2 linked regions of the Nitratifractor salsuginis DSM 16511 genome follow. The protein of the gene in region 2 binds, or shares a complex with, the protein of the main gene of each other region. Links are inferred from orthologs where the notes say so. Each region holds a gene or a part of one and is shown on either strand. Other genes may lie near its edges. The genes, in order: secA and secY.

Region 1 (10,493 bases), 1.0 Mb from region 2 along the record:
CGGTGCGCCGCCCTTCCCACTCCGGGCCATAGTGTGAAGCCAACCCGACGTAGAAGCGGCGCGCTTTCGGCCGGGGAGATTCGCCGCAGCCCCATAGGGTCGAAATGAAAATCAGAATGATAAGAGAAAAGAGACGTGGCATACGCAGAGTTTAGCCAAAGAGCCTTACTTGCAGGCTCCGGAAGATCAGCTCCGGGTATTTCCCAGGCCGAAGAAGTTCTTGATCTTTTGACAGAGGCTGACCGATTTGGTCTCGATCTGGCAGACATCGTCCGAGGAACCCTCCAGCTCCTCCTGACGGCGCTCGGGCTGTTGCTTGCCTTCGATGATGAAGCGCAGGGCATTGAGGCGGATGAAGCCCTCGGCGTCTTTCTGGTTGTAGACATCGTCCTCTTCAAACGTGGAGTGGGCGGGTGAGTAGAGAGACTTGGGCGACTGGCGGCCTACGACAGTGACGTTACCTTTATAAAGCTTGAGGCGTACCTCCCCTTCGACGAAACGCTGGGTGCGGTCGATGGCGGCCTGGAGCATCTCCCGCTCAGGCGACCACCAGTAGCCGTTGTAGATCAGCGTGGCGTAGCGGGGCATCAGCTCATCTTTCATATGAGCCTCTTCCCGGTCGAGGGTGATCGACTCCATCGCCCGGTGAGCCTTGAGCATAATGGTCCCGCCGGGGGTTTCATAGCATCCTCTGGCCTTCATCCCCACGTAGCGGTTCTCCACGATATCGATCCGGCCGATCCCGTGCTTTTTACCGTAGGTGTTGAGAGTCTCCAGGATCGTCGCCGGAGACATCTCTTCACCGTTGATGGAGACGGGATCGCCCTTTTTGTAGCCGATGGTGATGTATTCGGGCTCGTCGGGAGCCTTCTCGGGGGCGGTGGTCCAGAGCCACATATCCTCTTCCGGCTCGGCGGCGGGATCTTCGAGAATCTGCCCCTCATAGGAGATATGGAGCAGGTTGGCGTCCATACTATAAGGAGACTTCTTCCCCTTCCGGTCGATGGGAATCCCGTGCTTCTCGGCATAGGCCAGGAGCTTCTCCCGACTGTTGAGATCCCACTCCCGCCAGGGGGCGATGACAGCGATCTCGGGATCGAGGCTCAGATACCCCAGCTCGAAGCGCACCTGGTCGTTGCCTTTGCCGGTCGCGCCGTGGGCCACGGCATCGGCCCCGGTCTTGTGGGCGATCTCGATCTGTTTTTTGGCAATGAGGGGCCGGGCGATGGAGGTCCCCAGCAGATACTCCCCTTCGTAGATGGCGTTGGCGCGGAACATCGGAAAGACGAAATCCCGCACAAACTCCTCTCTGAGGTCTTCGATGAAGATATTCTCGGGCTTGATCCCCAGTTGCAGTGCCTTTTGGCGGGCCGGCTCTACCTCTTCGCCCTGCCCCAGGTCGGCTGTGAAGGTCACCACTTCACAGCCGTACTCATCCTGAAGCCACTTGAGGATGATACTGGTATCAAGCCCTCCCGAATAGGCCAGGACCGCTTTTTTGATCTCTTTTTTGGACATCCCTTATCCTTATAGGCCCGCCGAAAAGCGGACACTGAAAATTTGGGAGATTTTATCACAACTCTTTTTATAGAAACGTTGCGAATGCTATAATCTTCTCAATGACATTGAGTGAGGGAGTAGAACAATGAAACTGGGAGTCAATATCGACCATATCGCCGTGCTGCGGGAAGCCCGCCGCATCAACGACCCCGATCCTCTGCAGGCTATTGGGATCTGTGCCCGGGCCGGGGCCGATCAGATCACGATCCATCTGAGAGAAGACCGGCGCCACATCCATGACGAAGACGCCGCGGCGATCATCCGCCACTCCCCCCTGCCGGTGAATCTGGAGTGCGCCCAGGCTCCCGACATTATCGACTTCGTCTGCCGACACCGCCCCCTGCGGGCGACCCTGGTGCCGGAAAAACGTGAAGAGGTCACCACCGAAGGGGGCCTCGACGTCACCGGAGACACCACGGGGCTCAAAGGGGTCATCGAACACCTCCACGAAGCCGAAGTGGAAGTCTCCCTCTTTATCGACCCCCACCCTGACGCCGTGCTGGCCGCCAAGGAGCTGGAAGCCGACTGGATCGAGTTTCACACCGGACGCTACGCCAACCTCTGGGCGATGCTTTACGGCAATCTCTCCCGTACCCACCACACCATCCCGGAGCTCCAACTCCCCCGGCACGAACTCAAACGGCATCTCGATGAAGAGCTCAACGTCTTGAAGGATCTCGCCCAACACGCCCAAGGCATCCATCTCCGCGTCGCCGCCGGCCACGGGCTCAATTATCAAAATGTCGCCCCCATCGCCGCCATTAAAGAGATCGAAGAGCTCAATATCGGCCAAAGCATCATCGCCCGCTCAGTCTTTACCGGATTGGAAAACGCGGTGAGGGAGATGAAAGAACTAATTAGTAACGGAGTAATGAGTAATGAGTAACCGAAAGCTGCTGTTAAATCGTGTTCTCATTGTAGAAGATTGGGGACTGGGTAAAGAAAGGCAGAAAATAGTGGATCGGTTGCTCGGTTGCTCGGTTACTCGGTTACTCGGTTATAAAGGCGTTGTGAAACAACGCAAACCAAAGTTCCTCATTCCTCATTCCTCATTCCTCACTCCTTTTCATAAGGCACCCGCCTTATGAAAAAGGTCGCAATATCCATCGGTGATCTCAACGGGATAGGCATCGAGTTGGCGCTGCGCTGCCATTCTCAGGTACGCAAGCTCGCAGAGCCCCTCTATCTCATCGATCGGGAGATGCTTGAGCAGGCGGCCGAGCTGCTGGGGCTGGAGATCCCCGAAGATTTCGTGCTGGAATCCCCCGGTGCAGAGCCATTCACCATCCGTCCGGGTGTCGTCGATGCGGCGGCGGGAAGTTACAGCTTCGCCTCTTTCAAAGCCGCCGTGGAGCTCTGCACCGAAGGGCACGCCGACGCGGTCTGCACCCTGCCCATCCACAAAAAAGCCTGGGAATTGGCGGGGATCCCCTACAAGGGGCACACCGATGCCCTGCGGGATTTTTTCGGCCGGGAAGCGATTATGATGCTCGGCTGCCCCCAGATGTATGTGGGACTCTACACCGAACATATCCCTCTCAAGGAGGTCCCCGAAGCGATGAATGAGGAGAGGCTCACCCGCTTTCTCCTCGACTTTCAACGAGAAACCGGCGCCGAAGAGATCGCCGTGCTCGGCCTCAACCCCCACGCCGGGGATCATGGCGTCCTGGGCGACGAAGAGCGTATCATCGAAGCCGCCATCGACAACGCCAACCGCATCATCCAAAATCCAAAATCCAAAATCCAAAATCGGCCCTTTGAAGGGCCATTGGTTCCCGACACCGCCTTCACCCCCGCTATGCGCCGCCGTTTTCACTATTTCGTGGCGATGTACCACGATCAGGGCCTGATCCCCCTCAAAGCCCTGCACTTCGACGAGAGTATCAACGTCTCCCTCAATCTGCCCATCCTGCGTACCAGCGTCGACCACGGCACAGCCTTCGACATCGCCTACAAGAGAGCAGAACTCAACACCAAAAGCTACCTCAATGCCGTCCGATATATCATCGATAGAACGTCATAATCTCAACACTCAACGCTCAACGCTCAGCTCTCATAACGCCTCAGCCGCGACTTGATCGCTTCGTGTTTGGTGCGCAGCTCCGAGAGCTGTTCCACCCAGAATTCGTTGCGCTTGCGGACATTTTCGATCTCTTCGTTGGCCTTGGCCAGGTTCTCCCGGGTGTTTTCCAGGGTCACTTCCAACTCTTTGCGTTTCCCCTCCAGATCGGCGATCTTCTCCCGCTGGGCTTCGATGCGCTCTCTGGCAAGGGCCAATTGCTCCTCCACCTTCGCCTTTTCGGCTTTGTAGCGCTCTTCGATGTCCTGGTATTGCTGGATCTCCTGGCGTTGGGAAGCGTTGAGGATCTGGACTTCTCTGAGGCTCTCTTCGAGCATGGCGATCTTCTCTTCCCGCTCTTTGAGACGCTCTTTGAGGTCTTCGATCTTTTCATATTGGCTCTTGTAGCGGACCGAAAAGATCACCACCACCAGGATAAAGGCGAGCACCACCGAGGCGACAATCGCCCCGAAGACCATCGCGTCGATGTTGAACTGGGCAAAGATTTTTTCCATCACCTATCCTTCGATCACGTCATAGCTTTTGGGGTAGGTGCAGCGAAAACGTCCGGCCGGCATAGGCTTGGCGTATGTGTGGACATTGTAGAGATGGATGTTGACCACATTGTCCATATCGTCACGGTAGGCGATCTGTTCGATATACCCCTTGGGATCTACGGCGATGGTGTATGTTCGTCCCTGATAGGCTGCGGTGTAGAGTCGCCCTTTATAGTGCTTCGCCCGCTTCAGCGCCGCCGCCAGGTCGAAACCCCGGTTCATCCGGTAGGTACTCACCTGCTCCAGGTCGTGATCGACCACCAATACCCTCTTGCCGTCACTGCAAACCTCTTTTTTGCTCGGTTTGAGGTAACTCCACTTGAAGCGGGATTTGTTATCCATCACCAATCTTCCCTCATAGCGGATCACTTTTTTCTTCGGGTTGGTGACCTTCTGAACGAACTTTGCCTCCATCGCAGCGGGCAGCGTGATCCCCTGGGCATTCAATGTGAATAAAAGTGCAATTAATATTAAAGAATATTTCAAAAACATTGGGCTCCTTTTCTTATCGAAATCATAGCGAATTATCCCGCTCCATCGTGGAGCCATCATGGATTAACCCATTTTCGATAAAATTACCCGATATTATACGAAGGTAAAAGAAGCACGATGATTAATACAGTAATGAAAGTCTTCGGAAGTGCCAACGATCGGAAGGTCAAACGGTATATGAAACGGGCCGAGCGGGTCAATGCCCTGGAGCCCAAATATGAAAAGATGAGCGACGAAGAGCTCAGAGCCTCCTTCGACGAGCTCAAGCAGGCCGTGCAGGCCGGGGAGAAGAGCCTGGACGATGTCCTCTACGACTCCTTCGCCATCACCCGGGAAGTAAGCAAACGGGTCCTGGGCCTGCGCCACTACGATGTGCAGCTCGTCGGGGGGATGGTCCTCCATGAGGGGAACATCGCCGAGATGAAAACCGGTGAGGGAAAGACCCTCGTCGCCACCCTCCCCGTGGTCCTCAATGCGATGTTGGGGCGCGGCGTCCACGTCGTCACCGTCAACGACTACCTGGCCAAGCGGGATGCCGCCGATATGGGGAAGATCTATGGATTCCTCGGCTACCGCACCGGCTGCATCACCAGTGAGATCCAGGACGATTTCGAGCGCAAAGCCCAATACGATGCCGACATCACCTACGGAACCAACAACGAATTCGGTTTCGACTACCTGAGGGACAACATGAAGGTCCGCCTCGAAGAGAAGGTCCAGCGGGACCACTACTACGCCATCGTGGACGAAGTGGACTCCATCCTCATCGACGAAGCGCGGACCCCGCTGATCATCTCCGGACCCGCCCAGCGGGATCAGAGCCTCTATATGAAGGCCGATGCGGTCGCCAGACAACTGGTCCGGGGCGAAGAGCTCCCCACCAAGCCCGGCGAACCCAAGAAGACCACCGGCGATTTCGTCGTGGACGAAAAGAACCGTACCATCGTCATGACCGAAGAGGGGCTTGAGAAGGCGGAAAAGCTCTTCGAGGTCGACAACCTCTTCAGTCTGGAAAACGCCGCGATGGTCCACCACCTGGATCAGGCCCTCAAAGCCCACAACCTCTTTGAAAAAGATGTCGATTATGTCGTGCGTGACGGTGAAATTATCATCGTCGACGAGTTCACCGGGCGCCTCAGCGAAGGGCGCCGCTACAGTGAGGGGCTCCATCAGGCCCTGGAAGCCAAAGAAGGGGTCAAGATCCAGGAAGAGTCCCAGACCCTTGCGGAGATCACTTATCAGAACTATTTCCGGATGTACGAGAAGCTGGCGGGAATGACGGGAACCGCCCAGACCGAAGCAACGGAGTTCAGCCAAATCTACGGCCTGGACGTCATCACCATCCCCACCAACGTCCCGGTCAAGCGTATCGACAAGCCCGACCTGATCTTCAAGACTGAAAAAGACAAAATGAACGCGGTCGTCAACCGGATCAAAGAGTTCCACGAAAAGGGCCAGCCCGTCCTGGTGGGAACCGCTTCCATCGAAAAGAGTGAAATGCTCCACGAGCTGCTCAAAAAAGAGAAGATCCCTCACAATGTCCTCAACGCCAAGAACCACGAGCAGGAGGCGGAGATCATCAAAGATGCCGGCCAAAAAGGCGCCGTCACCGTCGCGACCAATATGGCGGGACGCGGGGTCGACATCAAGATCGACGATGAAGTCCGTGAACTGGGCGGCCTGGCGATCCTGGGAACCGAGCGGCACGAGAGCCGCCGGATCGACAACCAGCTGAGGGGACGCTCCGGACGCCAGGGCGATCCGGGAGAGAGCCAATTCTTCCTCAGCCTCGAAGACAATCTCCTTCGGATCTTCGGCGGGGAACGGATCGGTAAGATCATGAACTCCATGGGAATGGAGGAAGGGGAATACATCGAATCCAAGCTGGTGACCCGCAGCATCGAAAAGGCCCAGAAAAAGGTCGAAGCGATGCACTACGAATCGCGGAAGAACATCCTCGAATACGATGATGTCGCCAATTACCAGCGTAAAGCGATCTATGCCTTCCGCAATCAGCTCCTCGACCCCGAGTACGACATCGAAGGCAAGATCCAACAGAACCTCGAAGAGCTGGTCGATTATCTGCTCCACGAAGCGGAGATCTTTGCCGGGCAACCCAGCGAAGATTACGACCTCGATCGCTATATCGCGTTGGTCAAAGAGTACACCGGCCTGGAGATCGCCCCCGAGCGGCTCAAGGGCAAAGAGGCCGACGAGATCCGCGAAGAGACTCTGAAAATTCTCAAAGAGACTTATGAAGCCAAGTTCAGCATCTTCGACGAAGAGCAGCGCAAAGAGATCGAAAAGATCCTCATCCTCCAGGTCCTCGATACCGAGTGGCGGGAACACCTCTACGAGATGGATGTGCTCAAAACCGGAATCGGCCTGCGGGGCTACAATCAAAAAGACCCCCTGGTCGAGTACAAACAGGAGAGTTACCGCCTCTTCGAAGCTCTGGTCCGCCGGATCAAGTTCGAATCCCTCAAACTGCTCTATCTGGTCCAGTTTGACTTCAGTGCCCCCGAAGAGGAGCTCGAAGCCGCCGAGAAGATGCTCGAAGAGCTCGAACCGCCCGAAGAGGAGCTCATCAGCAACGAATATCAGGAGCTCCCCTCCGATACGACCGATGCACAGAACACTCCCTACGTCGCGCCCCACAAACCCAAGCGCAACGACCCCTGCCCCTGCGGCAGCGGCAAAAAATACAAGAACTGCTGCGGCAAAAGCGGCCCCAAGAAGGGCCTCCTCGCCTGATGGCACTTCCCGCCGACTCCCGCCTGGTCCGGCGGATCGTCCGTCACTATCTTCGCTACGATCCCGAAAACCCCTTTATCTTCGTTTCGGCTCTGCTGGCCTTTCTGGGCATCGCGGCAGGGGTGATGGTCCTGATGATCGCTATGGGAATCATGACGGGCACGCAAAAAGAGTTCGAGAAAAAGCTCTTCGTCATGAATTACCCCCTGACCATCATCAGCTACTCGGGCGGTGTGCGCCGCGCGACCCTCAAAAAGATCCGTCAACGCTTCCCCGAAATGAAAATGAGTCCCTTTTATACCACCCAGGTGATCGCCCGCAACGGCGAAGCCCTGGAGGGGGGAATCCTCTATGGGGTCGATTTCGCCAAAGAGGCCGCCATCAACCCGATCTTCGCCAAGACCCTCAAAGAGCACAATATCACCCGGCCGGGGCGTTATGACTTGATCACCGGCGATGATTTGGCGATGGTCCTCGACGCCCGCCCGGGGCAAAAGATCACCCTCTTCTTCTCCCAATATCAGGCGGCCGGATTGGGAACCCTCCCCCTGCAAAAGCGCTTTGTGCTCCGGGGCACCTTCGATTCGGGGCTCAAAGCCTACGACAAAGCCCTGATGTATACCACACTGGGAGCCTTTCACAAAATCCTCAAGAAAGCCCCCGACCGCTACGACGGAGTCCATCTCTACACCGACGACCCCTTCGGTGCCATCAAAGAGATCAAAGCGCTCCTCCCCGACGACGCCGATGTCGAAGGGTGGTGGCAACAAAACGGCAACTTCTTCTCGGCGATGCAGATGGAGAAGAAGGCCCTCTTCCTGGTCCTGCTCCTCATCATCCTCGTGGCGGCCCTCAACATCGTCAGCTCTCTGCTGATGACCGTGATGAGCCGCCGCAAGGAGATCGCGCTGCTGCGGACTCTGGGAACGACCCGCCGGGAGATCCGGCAAATCTTCTTCCGCCTTGGCGTCGCCATCGGCACCGCCGGGATCGTCGCTGGCACGCTCCTGGGCTTCCTGGGGATCTGGGTCCTCACCCACTTCGACATCATCACCCTTCCCGCCGATGTCTACGGCACCAGCCGCCTGCCGGTGGACCTGCTCTGGAGCGATCTGGCGATGATTCTGGCGGGTACCGCCGTCATCGTCCTGCTCGCAGCGCTCTATCCCGCCAAGAAAGCGGCATCGACCGACCCCCTCAAGGTGCTTCGCAACGAATAACTCCGCAGATCAGTAGTTATCGGATTGTTTTTTGGAAGTGTTGTTCTCCGGGGTTGAACTTCCCCGGAACCGAGGCGGCAGCGGTGCGGCCTGCTCCGGCGGAGGCGTCGTCAGCAATTCCGTATCCTCCTCGGGCTCGGAGAGATGCGCAGGCGCGGTCAGTGTGCGTTTGAGAAGCTCCAGGGGGTAAAGGAGCGCTTCGCCTACGGGATTGGTGTGGACTTTGGGATGGTCCAGCGTGCCGGTGATCTTCACGCCGGCGGTGAGGCTCTTGTCCTTGCCGAAAAGAATATAGCCGACGACCGGAATCGTCGAAAGCGCTTTGCCCATCTCCCGCGCGGTCCGAATCGCCAGATCCACATCGAGCCGTTTCGAGTCAAGCTCCACCACCCCTTTGCCCGCCACGGTAGCCGACTTGCCCACCAGTAGGATACGACCGAGCTTGAGGCGCTTCCCTTTGAGGGTGAAGAGGATCGTCCCCTGCTTGAGCTCAAACCCCTTGTGGCTGAATCCCGGACTGGAGAAACTCACCAGAGCCGGCACGGCGTTGATCAGTGCGATCAGATCGTTATAAGCTTTGAACCCGCGCAGAACCCCGCCGTGGATCAGGATCTCACCGGTATATCCCTTTTTATCATTGCCGGTTACGTGAATCGTGTAACGTCCCTCCTGGATCCCGTTGAAGTGAATCAGCGCGTGGAGCATCCGATCCCCGATCCCCTCGGCCATGATCTTCAAATCCCCTCCATGCTTTTGGAAGCTGAGGCGATCCGAGCCGAGCGCGCCGGCAAAGTCGATATTTTCTCCCCGTTTGACCAGGCGATAATTATCCGTCAGCAGGACATAGGGGCCGTAACGGATCAGGCTCTTTTTCCCCAGGACGACAAGGCGGCCTTTTGCGGCAGCACTCCCCTTGATCTGCTTCATCGCAGCCAAAAGCTTTTCGGCATCGACATTGATTCCCTGCAGTTGGAGAAGCTGCTCTTTGGAACTGTAATGCAGCTTCCCATCGAGGGCATCGATCTCCACACCCTGGGGCGTGATCACCGCGACAAAGGGCCAACGGGTAAGCACCCCCCTCTTGGTATAGAAAGGGCTCCCCTTCCACATCAGCGTCCCGCTCACTTTCCACGAGTTCGCTCCGGCCGTTTCGATACGTATCTTACCGCCGTCCACCAGGCGCAGGAGCCCCCGGAGATAGGGGTGCCAAAGGGCCAGATCCTTGGCCTCGAATTGCAGCCGCTCCCGGGGATCGATCCGCAGCCCGCTCTTGAATGTGGGGAAAGCAAGTTTCACCCCCTTCTCCCCCCAGTGGATCTTGACCGGCAGCCGGACATTGCGCATCTCAAAGATCTTGACGGGAAAGCGGGGACTGAGACGTTTCACCAGAACCCGCAAATCACCTTCCCGGCTCTTGAGATCGATCCGGCCGTTGAGCACTCCCCGGAAGACCCGTTCGTTGACGGCGAAATCTCTCAACTCCAGCACTCGGCTGGTAAAAGCCACAACGCCTCCACCGACGCGAAGCGTCTTTTTTCGGTATTCCAGCACTCCGGGACTGAGCCGGGCAATCCCCCGTATCTTGACAGGCCCCTTGACCAGAGGGGCGTCGATATCGACCTTGGCCACCGCTTTGCCCTGCTTTTGCCCGAGAAGCACACGGATACCGTACGTATTGAGGATCTTGAGGATTTGCCAATCGACCCGTCCCGTGTAGCGCAGGCGCAGGAGAAGTTTGAGTTTGGAAGGCTCGAAGAGGCTCAAAAGCGCCGCGCTGCTTCCATCGACCCTGTGTTTGCCGTAGCGGGGAGCCTGGAGGGTGAAATAAAGCGCGCCCTTTTGCAGGATCAC
Region 2 (10,184 bases):
TCAATTTCGATTACATCATCTTTCGCCAAGTTTCGATCCTTTTTTTCTTGGTTTATCTGCCCTTCGGGCACACCTGATACCGCCGCAGCGGAGCCAGGTGTGACCGGGAGGAATCAGGGAAGGGTGAGAATCACCGCTTTCCCGTCCACGACCGCCACCTGATGTTCATAGTGGCTTCCGCGAAGTCCGTCTTCACTCACAACCGACCAGCCGTCTTCGAGAACCACCGGTTCGCCGCTTTGTTGACAAACCATCGGTTCCAGACAGAAGACCATCCCGTTTTTTATCTTGGGCCCCTGTTTGGGCTTTCCTTCAAGATAATTGAGAATGTTGGGCTCATCGTGGGGTGTGGTCCCGATCCCGTGTCCACAGTAGTTTCGCAGGGGCACGTAACCTCTGGAAGTGATACTCTCTTCCAGGATCGCACTGAGCTCTTTGAAGCGCATACCGGGCCGAATCGCGTCGATCGCTTCGTAAAGCGCTTCACGGGAGCAATCGATCAGACGCTGATCCTCTTCAGAGATTTTGCCGACGGGCATCGTGATGGCGGCATCGCCGTAATAGCCTTCCAGCTTCGTGCCGATATCCAGCCCGAGAATATCCCCTTCCTGGACCTTGTAGTCGGTGGGGATACCGTGGATAACGACTTCGTTGACGGAAGTGCAGACGGCGGCAGGGAAGCCGTAGAGCCCTTTGAACGAGGGTTCGGCTCCCTGCTTCCGCAGAAACTCTTCACCCAGGGCATCGATCTCTTTGAGACTCATACCGGGCTCGACAATCGATTCGAGGTATGCCAGGGTCTGTCCGACAATCGCCCCCGCACGGCGCAGCGTTTCGATCTCCCGGGGTTTACGAAGAGGAATCGCCATCAGAGACCTACGTTACCCAGGGTTTCGTACTGCGCCATGGTCCGCTGAGCTTCGATCTTACGCATGGTATCCAGGGCGACCTGCACGACGATCAGAACCGCCGTTCCTCCGAAATAGAAGGAGGCACCCAGTGCGTTGATCAAAATGAAAGGCACCGTCGAGATGATGGCCAGATAGAGCGAACCCCAAACGGTCAATTTACTGGCGACATCCATCAAGAAGGCGGCCGTCTGCTCTCCGGGGCGCACTCCAGGAATGAAGCCGCCCTGGCGTTTGAGGTTCTCGGCAATATCCTTGGCATTGAAGGCGATCGATGCATAGAAGAATGCAAAAAAGATGATCAAGATGAACATTAGGGCGTTAAACAGGAAGCCGCCGGGATGCAACAGATCCGCCACCATCGTCACCCACTTGTTGGTGCTCGCCTGAAGCAGGGTCAGGGGGAACATCAAAACCGCGCTGGCGAAGATGGGAGGAATGACACCCGAGAGGTTGACACGAATGGGGATGTAGTTCATCACCCGCTTGTGCTGATTCTGCATAATCGTCTTGCGCGAATAGCTGATGGGGATCCGACGCTCACCCAGTTCCACATAGATGATCACCAGAATGGTGGCAACCATAATCGCCAGAATCGCCAGAACCACCAGGAAGTTCATCGTACCGGAGTTGACGGCGGCGATGGTAGTCCCGATGGCGGCGGGAATACCGGAGACAATACCCGCAAAGATGATCAGCGAGATCCCGTTACCCACGCCCTTCTGAGTGATCTGTTCACCGAACCACATCAGCAGCATCGTTCCCGCCAACATCGAAAAGACCGCGAGAATCACGAAGTGAGTAGGATCAATCATGATCGCACTCTGTCCCCCGGCTCCCTTCATCGCCTGCAATCCCATAGAGACCCCGATCGCCTGGACTACGGTAATGAAGATGGTCCCGTAACGGATGATCTGCATATATTTCTGCATTCCGTCGCGCTCTTTCTTCATCTGTCCCAATGCGGGGAAGGTGGCGGCGAGCAGTTCCATAACAATGGCAGCAGTAATGTAGGGCATGATTCCGAGGGAGATGATGGACATACGGCGAATAGCGTTGCCGCTGAACATGTTGGCGAGGCCCAGGGCGTTGTTGGTGTTCTGATCGAAGAAGTGTTTGATCACTTCCAGGTCAACGCCCGGGATGGGGATGTATGCTAAAACTCGGTAAGCAAAAAGGAATCCAAGAGTAATCAGGATCTTCTGAGTCAAAGCATTTCCCATGATTACTTCCTGCTGGTAGTTACAGCATCATCCTTGATCTTGGCGGCGAGCTCTTTGGCTCCCGTGCCGATAAGTTTAACGCGTGTGACGTTTTTGCCCAGCTTATGGACACCACGGATCGTTTCGAGGGTGATCTCTTCGAGCTCGGCGATCGCTTTGATGCGGTCGACGTTGATCACGTAGGGCTTCTCCACTTTGGAGACGAAGCCCACTTTGGGCAGACGCTTATAAAGCGGCTGCTGTCCACCCTCGAATCCGCGCTTGCGGCTGTATCCGGTCCGGGACTTCTGTCCCTTTTGACCGCGTCCGGCAGTTTTTCCCGTACCGGAACCCTGACCGCGGCCGACGCGCTTCTTACTGTGTGTCGAGCCGGGGGCCGGCTGTAGATTGTGCAAACCCATAACTGCTCCTTAACCTTTGATTCTGGCCAACGCTTCGATCGTGCAGCGTACCAGGTTGTTGGGGTTATTCGACCCGATCGATTTGGCGATGATATCTTTGATGCCGGAGAGTTCGATGACGGGACGTGCCGCACCACCGGCGATGGCACCGGTACCTTCACTCGCCGGGCGCAGGACGATCCGGCTGGCATTGTACTTGTGCTCGATATCGTGAGCGATGGTCGTTCCCTTGATCCCCTTGATCTTCACCAGGTTCTTGAAGGCGTCATCGACGGCCTTTTTGATCGCATCGGGAACCTCTTTGGCTTTACCGTATCCGTATCCGATGGTCCCGTTACGGTCACCGACGACAACCAGGGCGGTAAAACGGAAACGGCGTCCACCTTTGACAACCTTGGTTACCCGTCCGATGTTGACGACAACCTCTTCGAAATCTTCTCTATTGATATTTTCCATATTACGCGTCCTTAAAACTTGATCCCGGCGTCGCGAAGCGCATCCGCGAAGGAAGCGACAACACCGTGATAGAGATATCCGTTACGATCGAAAACGATCTGCTCAATCTGCGCGGCCTTGAGTTTTTCGGCCAGATCCGCGGCGACTTTCTTGGCATCCTCTCTGGTAGCCTTCAGACCCAGTTTGCGTCCGTCGGCATAAGCGAGCGTATGCCCGCGGTCATCATCGATCGCCTGAGCGTAGAAGTGCTTGTTGGAGCGGAAAACCGTCACACGGGGCAACTCGGCCGTTCCATGGATCTTGCCGCGGACACGACGCTTGCGCTGTGTGTACATTTTATTCTTTTTTTTCTGAATACTTTTCAACATCTCAACGCTCCTTACTTACCTGCCGCTTTACCGGCTTTTCTGATGATCACTTCGTCGGTATACTTGACACCCTTGCCTTTGTAAGGCTCAGGCGGGCGGAATCCGCGGATCTCGGCAGCGACCTGTCCGACCTGCTGCTTGTCGGTTCCGCTGACAGTGATGATGTTCTTCTCCACCTTGATATCGATTCCCTCGGGAATCTCATAGTTGACGGGGTGGGAGAAGCCCAGCTGAAGCTCCAGAACCTTGCCGTTGACGTTGGCACGGTAACCGACTCCGTTGATCTCCAGGGACTTTTTGAATCCCTTGTCCAGGCCGATAACGATGTTGTTAAACAGAGAGCGGTAGGTTCCCCAGAAGGCGGAAGCCTCCTTGCTCTCATCCTTGCGGGTAAAGACAACTTCATTGTCTTTGACTTCAACATTCACACGGCCATGGGTCTCCAGGCGCTTTTCCAGGTTGCCTTTTTTGGCGACCAACTCGGTTCCTTCGACTTTGACTTCGATCCCGGAAGGGATGCTGACGGGTACTTTTCCTACGCGTGACATGCTATCCCTCCTTACCAGATGCTGCAGATGACTTCGCCACCGCGGCCCTGCTTGTAAGCTTCGTCATTGGGAAGCACGCCGGCGCTGGTGGATACGATCAGCGTTCCGTAACCGTTCTTGAAGCGCTTGATCTCCTCTTTGCTCTTGTAGATCCGACGACCGGGCTTGGAGATCTTTTTGATCTCGTTGATCACACTGTGACCGTTGTCATCGTACTTGAGCACTACTTTGATGGATTTTTTGTTGCCATCTTCCTCGACCGAATAACTCTCCAGATATCCCTTGTCTACCAGAATAGAAACGATTGCCTCAATCATCTTGGAGTGGAGAAGTTCGGTCGTCTCCAGCCGGCGTTGTGCAGCATTTCTTATTCGAGTAAGAGAATCTGCAATATTGTCTGTCATCATCTTTTACTCCTTCTTACCAGCTTGCTTTGCGCATGCCGGGGATCTGACCCTCTGAGGCCATCTTTCTCAAACAAATCCGGCAAATCCCGAAATCTCTGTAGACAGAGTGGGGACGGCCGCAGATGTTACAGCGGGTGTATGCCTGAACCGCAAACTTGGGCTTGCGCTTCTGCTTGGCGATCATCGATTTCTTAGCCATTACTTTCTTCCTTTCGCAAACGGCATGCCCAGCTTCTCCAGCAGGACAAATGCTTCTTTGTCATCGTCGGTGCTGGTGACGATGGTGATGTTCATCCCGTGGGTCTTCATGATCTGATCATAGACCACCTCGGGGAACATCAGCTGCTCGTCCAGACCGAAGTTGTAGTTACCGCGTCCGTCGAAGCCCTTGCGGGGAACACCCCGGAAGTCCTTCACCCGGGGAAGGGCGATGGAGATGAGCTTGTCGAGGAAGTTGTACATATTCTCACCGCGGAGGGTCACTTTGATTCCGCTGGGAGCGCCTTCACGGGCCTTGAATCCGGCGACGGATTTCTTGGCCAGGGTGATGACGGCATGCTGACCGGCGATCAGGCTGATGGTGTCGGCCATATTCTGGATCAGTTTGCTGTCCTTGCCCTCTTCACCGGCTCCGACGCTGATGACGATCTTCTCGAGCTTGGGAGTCTGCATGACATTCTTGATCTGCAGCTCTTCGCGAAGCTCGGGAACGATGGAGCGATATTTTTCTTTCATTCTGCTCATGATCAGCCCTCCACTTTCTTGACATTGGAGATATGGATGGGCATCTCTTTGTTGATGAAACCACCCTCTTTGTTCTCTTCGCTGGGCTTGACCGCTTTGCGTGCGATCTTGCATCCGGCAACGATGACGGCGTCTTTCTTGGGGAGAACTTTCAGAACCTCTCCCGTCTTGCCTTTGTCATCACCGGCGATGATCATGACCTGATCACCTTTTTTGATGTTGAATTTCTTTGCCATTACCATACCTCCGGCGCGAGCGATACGATTTTCATAAAGCCCGCATAACGTGTTTCACGGCTCACCGGCCCGAAGATACGGGTACCGATGGGCTCTTTTTTGTCATCGATGATTACGGCGGCGTTGTCGTCGAAACGAATCAGGGATCCGTTTTCACGCTGGATCTCTTTTTTGGTCCGAACGACAACCGCTTTGACCACCTTACCCTTCTTCACTTTACCGTTGGGAAGGGCTTTTTTGACCGAGGCGACGATGACGTCACCGACGCTGGCGTACCGGCGCTTGGAACCACCCAGCACTTTGATACACATGATCTCCTTGGCGCCGCTGTTGTCCGCGACGTTCAGGCGGGTAAAACTCTGAATCATTAGCCCTCTCCTCTCTCAACGATTTCGAGAAGACGGAACGCTTTGTTCTTGGAAAGGGGCCGGCACTCGATGGCGCTGACCGTATCTCCCACATTCGCTTCGTTCCGCTCGTCGTGAACCAGATATTTTTTGAAACGCTTGACTGTCTTGTGGTAGCGGGGGTGCAAAACCTTGCGCTCCACCAGGACCGTAGCGGTTTTATCACCGGCCTTTTTGATGACCGTTCCTGAAATTACTCTTTTCGGCATGCTACACCCTTTACTTGGATCTCGCGGCGTTGAGCGCCGTCATAATTCTGGCGACATCTTTTTTGGCCGCTCTCAGCTCACTGGTATTGGTCAGCTGCATCGTCTTGAGCTTCGCCCGGAGGGTGAAGACTTCCATTTTTTTCTCTCGGAGCATCGTTTCGAGTTCTTCGACACTCTTGTCCTGCAGATCAGTATATTTCATTGCTCTCTTCCCTTGAAATGATTTTCGTCTTGAAAGGAAGCTTGTGGCAGGCCAGGGTCAACGCTTCGCGAGCCAGGTCTTCCTGAACGCCCGCCATTTCGAAAATGATCCGGCCGGGTTTGATATTCATTACCCACTTTTCAACGGCTCCCTTACCTTTACCCATCCGGGTTTCCAGAGGCTTCTTGGTCAGAGGCTTGTCGGGGAAGACCCGGATCCAGGTTTTACCGGTACGGTTGACCCGGCGGGTCATCGCGATACGTGCCGCTTCGATCTGCCGGGAGTCGATCCGACCCGCTTCGGTGGCCTTGATGGCGAATTCACCGAATTCAATGCGGTTACCGCGGAAGGATTTACCGCGGTTGCGGCCCTTCTGCTGCTTTCTCCACTTGGTACGTTTGGGCATCAACATAATTATTCACCTCTTCTTCTGGGTTTGCGGCTCTTGCGCTCTTCTTTGGGCTCGGGCTGAATCCCTTTCTGAAGAACTTCACCTTTGAAGATCCAGACTTTGACGCCGATGTTTCCGTAGGTTGTCAGCGCTTCGGCAAAGCCGTAGTCGATCTTGGCCCGCAGGGTATGCAGGGGCACACGACCCTCGAGATACCACTCGGTCCGAGCCATTTCCGCACCGCCGAGACGGCCGGAGACTTGAACTTTGATTCCTTTGGCACCGGACTTCAGTGCCCCCTGAATCGCCTTTTTCATCGCACGGCGGAACGCGACCCGGCGCTCCAGCTGCGTCGCGATGTTTTCGGCGGCCAGCTGAGCGGAAGCCTGGGGGCGTTTCTCTTCTTTGATGTTGATCGCAACATCTTTGCCCAGCATCTTTTGCAGCTTGGCTTTGAGTTTTTCGATGTCGGCACCGCGCTTACCGATAATGATACCGGGGCGTGCAGTGACGATGGTGATACGGATCTTTTTGACGGTCCGTTCGATGATGATATTGCTCACTCCGGCGAAGAAGAGCTCCTTCTTCAGGAATTTGCGGATTTTGTGATCTTCCGCAACAAAGCTGGGAGCACGATCTTTGGCGGGATACCATCGAGACTCCCAGTTGCGGTTGATTCCCAGTCTGAGACCGATAGGATTGACTTTCTGACCCATAGTTACGCTTCCTTTCCGTTGACGATATTTTTGGCATCGGCTACTGACTCACGGAAATCGCCTTTGAAGCTATATTTCTCTTCCATCATGGCGATCTGCTCGTCGGTCATATTGGCGACATCTTCGTAGGTATGGATTCCCTCGTCGTTGAGCTTCTGCTGGTAGGCTTTGCCGATCCCTTTGATCTTGGTCAGATCGTCACCCTTCTTTTCCGTCGCCTCGGCAGCCTCTTTTGCGGCGGCTTTGGCGGCTGTTTCCGCGGGAGCTTCTTTTTTGCTCGCCTTCTTGGCGGGGGCCTTCTCTTTTTTGGGTGCTTCGGCGGCAGCGGCCTCCGCGACCTCTACATAGATGTGTGAAGTGGGCTTGAGAATACGCGTCGCGGTTCCCCGGGCGCGAGGACGCCAGCGCTTCATTACGGCTGCTTTGTCCACACGGCAATCGGTGATGATGACCTCTTCGGGCTCATAATCACCGTTGGCGACTGCGGAAGCGATCACTTTGGAGATGATTCCCGCCGCTTTGTTGGGCATGAACTCCAGAGCGGCCAGGGCCAGCTCGGCGTTCATTCCCTGAACTTCACGGGCAACCAGTCTCGCCTTGGTGGGGGAGACTCTTACATACTTGAGTACTGCTCTGCTCATGATCAACCTACCTTCTTCTGGACACTGCCTTTGTGTCCTCTGAATGTGCGGGTGGGGGCGAATTCACCCAGTTTGTAGCCCACGTGGTTCTCCGTGATATAGACGGGAACGAACTGACGTCCGTTGTGGACGTTGATGGTCAGGCCGATCATCTCGGGGAAGATGACCGAACGGCGAGACCAGGTTTTGATGGGTTTGTTGGAACCCTCTTCTTTTGCCTTGAGTACCTTTTTCATCAAATGATCGTCGATGAAAGGACCTTTTTTCAATGAACGTGCCATGCTTATCCCTTACTTTTTCTTCTTGCGTGAGATGATCAGCTTGTCGCTGGCCTTCTTCCGACGGGTCTTGTACCCCTTGGTGGGCATACCCCAGGGGGAGACGGGGTGGCGACCGGAGTTGGTTTTACCTTCACCACCACCGTGGGGGTGGTCGATGGGGTTCATCGCGGAACCGCGGGTCTGGGGGCGGATACCGCGGTGGCGGTTCCGACCGGCTTTACCGATGACCATGTTGGCGAAGTCTTCGTTGCCGATGGTACCCACCGTCGCCATACACTCACCCAGGATGTAGCGCATCTCTCCGGAAGGAAGCCGCAGGGAGACATATTTGCCGTCGCGGCCCATGATCTGAGCGTAACCGCCGGCGCTGCGGGCGATCTTGCCGCCCTGACCGGGATTCATCTCGATGTTGTGGACCAGGGTACCGACGGGGATGTTTTTCAGCTTCATCGCGTTGCCAGGTTTGATGTCCAGGCCCGCTTCGGCGGCCATGACGGTATCGCCGACCTTCACGCCTTTGGGCTGAAGGATGTAGCGCTTCTCCCCGTCGACGTAGTTGACCAGGCAGATCCGGCAGTTGCGGTAAGGATCGTACTCGACCGTCGCGATCCGTCCCTCGATACCGAACTTGTTCCGCTTGAAATCGATGATCCGGTAGAGCTTTTTCGCTCCGGCCTCTTTATGACGGGAAGTGATCCGGCCGTTGTTGTTGCGTCCCGCTTTGCGGGGGAGCTTCTTCAGCAGAGAGCGGACACTGGCCTTCGCCGTGATATCACTGCTGTCCAGGACCGTCATAAAACGACGGGAGGGGGTGGTTGGTTTGAATGATTTGATTGCCATCGCTATTCCCTTATACCGCTAAGCTTTCGATCTTGGCGTCTTCGGGGAGCTTGACATAAAACTTCTTGCTGTCGGCACGCTTGCCCTCGACTCCCTTGAAACGCTTCACCTTGCCGTTGACTCTCATCGAGTTGACTTTCAGAGGCTTGATTCCGAAATACTCTTTGAAAACCTCTTTCAGACCGTTCTTGGTCATGCGGGGGGTTGTCTGAACGACGATGACACCCTCTTCCTGCAGACCCAGAGTCTTTTCCGTATAGATAATTGCTTTGATATCAGTAATGTCTGCCATGGCTTAACTCTCTTTAATCAGTTTGTCCCAGACCGCTTTTTCCATCACGATGGCGTGATAGGCAGCTGCCAGGTATCCGTTGAGCTCATTCTCTTCGATGAGATAGCTCTCCTGAAGGTTGCGGAAAGCCAGGAAAGTCTTCTCATCGATCATCTCTTTGACCACCAGAAGATCCCGCTGACCGAAGCCATCGACAAAAGCTTTGGCGTCTTTGGTCTTGCCCGATTCGATCGCGACACTGTCGACAACGAAAAGTTTTTCGTTGGCCGCTTTCTCCGCCAACGCGTGCATCAGCGCCAGGCGCTTCTGCTTTTTGTTGACCTTCTGAGTGTAGTTGCGATCGGTCGTGGGACCGAAGACCACACCGCCGCCCCGGAAATGGGGAGCGCGGATGGAGCCCTGACGTGCACGACCGCCCCCCTTCTGCGCGAAGGGTTTCTTGCCGCCGCCGCTGACTGCGGACCGGTTCTTGGTCTGGGCAGTGTTGGCGCGCAGGTTGGCCGCATAGGCTTTGCAATAGAGGTAAAGGTTATGAGGATGTACCTCCAGGAACGCCTGGGGGAGATCCGTCGTTTTGATTACTGTTGCGTTACTCATTTGACAATCCTTACTACTCCACGGGCACCTTTGGGGCCGGGGACGGCTCCCTTGAGCACCAGGATGCCGTTCTCGGCATCGAAGGAGATCACTTCGTTTTTAACGGTGGTCTTGGCGTTACCATAGTGTCCGGGCATCTTCTGTCCGGGCTGAACGCGGCCGGGCCATTCGCACATACCGATGGAACCGGGAGCGCGGTGGAAACGGCTACCGTGTGCCCCGGGGCCTCCGGCGAAGTTATGACGCTTCATAACCCCGCTGAAGCCGCGTCCCTTGCTGTTGAAGGAACTCTTGACGACCTGGGCTTCGGCCAGGGG

What was found.
Region 1: the proteins of secY (region 2) and secA are in contact, whole or in part, in a crystal structure (PDB 3DIN), measured with the Thermotoga maritima proteins. The link is inferred for Nitratifractor salsuginis DSM 16511 from one-to-one orthologs. Residues at the interface, in WP_004081795.1 of Thermotoga maritima: Glu108, Gly109, Glu110, Glu111, Ala236, Glu237, Arg238, Arg239, Ile240, Thr241, Ile242, Gln243, Tyr244, Ala245, Arg246, Arg247, Val248, Thr249, Gly250, Arg251, Arg252, Val253, Tyr254, Gly256, Ala257, Ser258, Thr259, Tyr260, Leu261, Pro262; in WP_004082002.1 of Thermotoga maritima: Glu261, Ala262, Arg263, Lys300, Ala301, Arg302, Thr303, Ile304, Ile305, Leu323, Tyr324, Asp325, Pro326, Val329, Ser330, Tyr333, Ile336, Lys340, Phe345, Val349, Glu363, Phe364, Tyr374, Ser375, Gly376, Gly377, Glu393, Ile395, Thr482, Ser483.

The regions. Positions count from the first base shown.
Region 1 is NC_014935.1:1,149,184-1,159,676, forward strand. The notes cover bases 4,431-7,622. They hold secA (preprotein translocase subunit SecA), read left to right. Parts: upstream 4,431-4,785; coding sequence 4,786-7,422; downstream 7,423-7,622. Other genes in these bases: lolA (LolA-like outer membrane lipoprotein chaperone), read right to left, coding at 4,431-4,668; NITSA_RS05835 (ABC transporter permease), read left to right, coding at 7,422-7,622. Outside these bases: NITSA_RS05795 (septal ring lytic transglycosylase RlpA family protein), read right to left, coding at 1-142; NITSA_RS05800 (argininosuccinate synthase), read right to left, coding at 187-1,518; NITSA_RS05805 (pyridoxine 5'-phosphate synthase), read left to right, coding at 1,646-2,446; pdxA (4-hydroxythreonine-4-phosphate dehydrogenase), read left to right, coding at 2,645-3,583; NITSA_RS05820 (hypothetical protein), read right to left, coding at 3,607-4,134; more of lolA, read right to left, coding at 4,138-4,430; more of NITSA_RS05835, read left to right, coding at 7,623-8,642; NITSA_RS05840 (YhdP family protein), read right to left, coding at 8,652-10,493. UniProt on the Escherichia coli protein: Required for protein export, interacts with the SecYEG preprotein conducting channel.
Region 2 is NC_014935.1:101,162-111,345, reverse strand. Bases 1-2,883 are described here. They hold secY (preprotein translocase subunit SecY), read right to left. Parts: upstream 2,132-2,883; coding sequence 869-2,131; downstream 1-868. Other genes in these bases: rpsE (30S ribosomal protein S5), read right to left, coding at 2,542-2,883; rplO (50S ribosomal protein L15), read right to left, coding at 2,134-2,532; map (type I methionyl aminopeptidase), read right to left, coding at 114-869; infA (translation initiation factor IF-1), read right to left, coding at 1-29. Outside these bases: more of rpsE, read right to left, coding at 2,884-2,988; rplR (50S ribosomal protein L18), read right to left, coding at 3,000-3,356; rplF (50S ribosomal protein L6), read right to left, coding at 3,368-3,904; rpsH (30S ribosomal protein S8), read right to left, coding at 3,916-4,311; NITSA_RS00590 (type Z 30S ribosomal protein S14), read right to left, coding at 4,325-4,510; rplE (50S ribosomal protein L5), read right to left, coding at 4,510-5,055; rplX (50S ribosomal protein L24), read right to left, coding at 5,058-5,291; rplN (50S ribosomal protein L14), read right to left, coding at 5,291-5,659; rpsQ (30S ribosomal protein S17), read right to left, coding at 5,659-5,907; rpmC (50S ribosomal protein L29), read right to left, coding at 5,918-6,109; rplP (50S ribosomal protein L16), read right to left, coding at 6,096-6,521; rpsC (30S ribosomal protein S3), read right to left, coding at 6,524-7,216; NITSA_RS11740 (helix-hairpin-helix domain-containing protein), read right to left, coding at 7,219-7,410; rpsS (30S ribosomal protein S19), read right to left, coding at 7,860-8,138; rplB (50S ribosomal protein L2), read right to left, coding at 8,148-8,978; and more genes. UniProt on the Escherichia coli protein: The central subunit of the protein translocation channel SecYEG. Consists of two halves formed by TMs 1-5 and 6-10.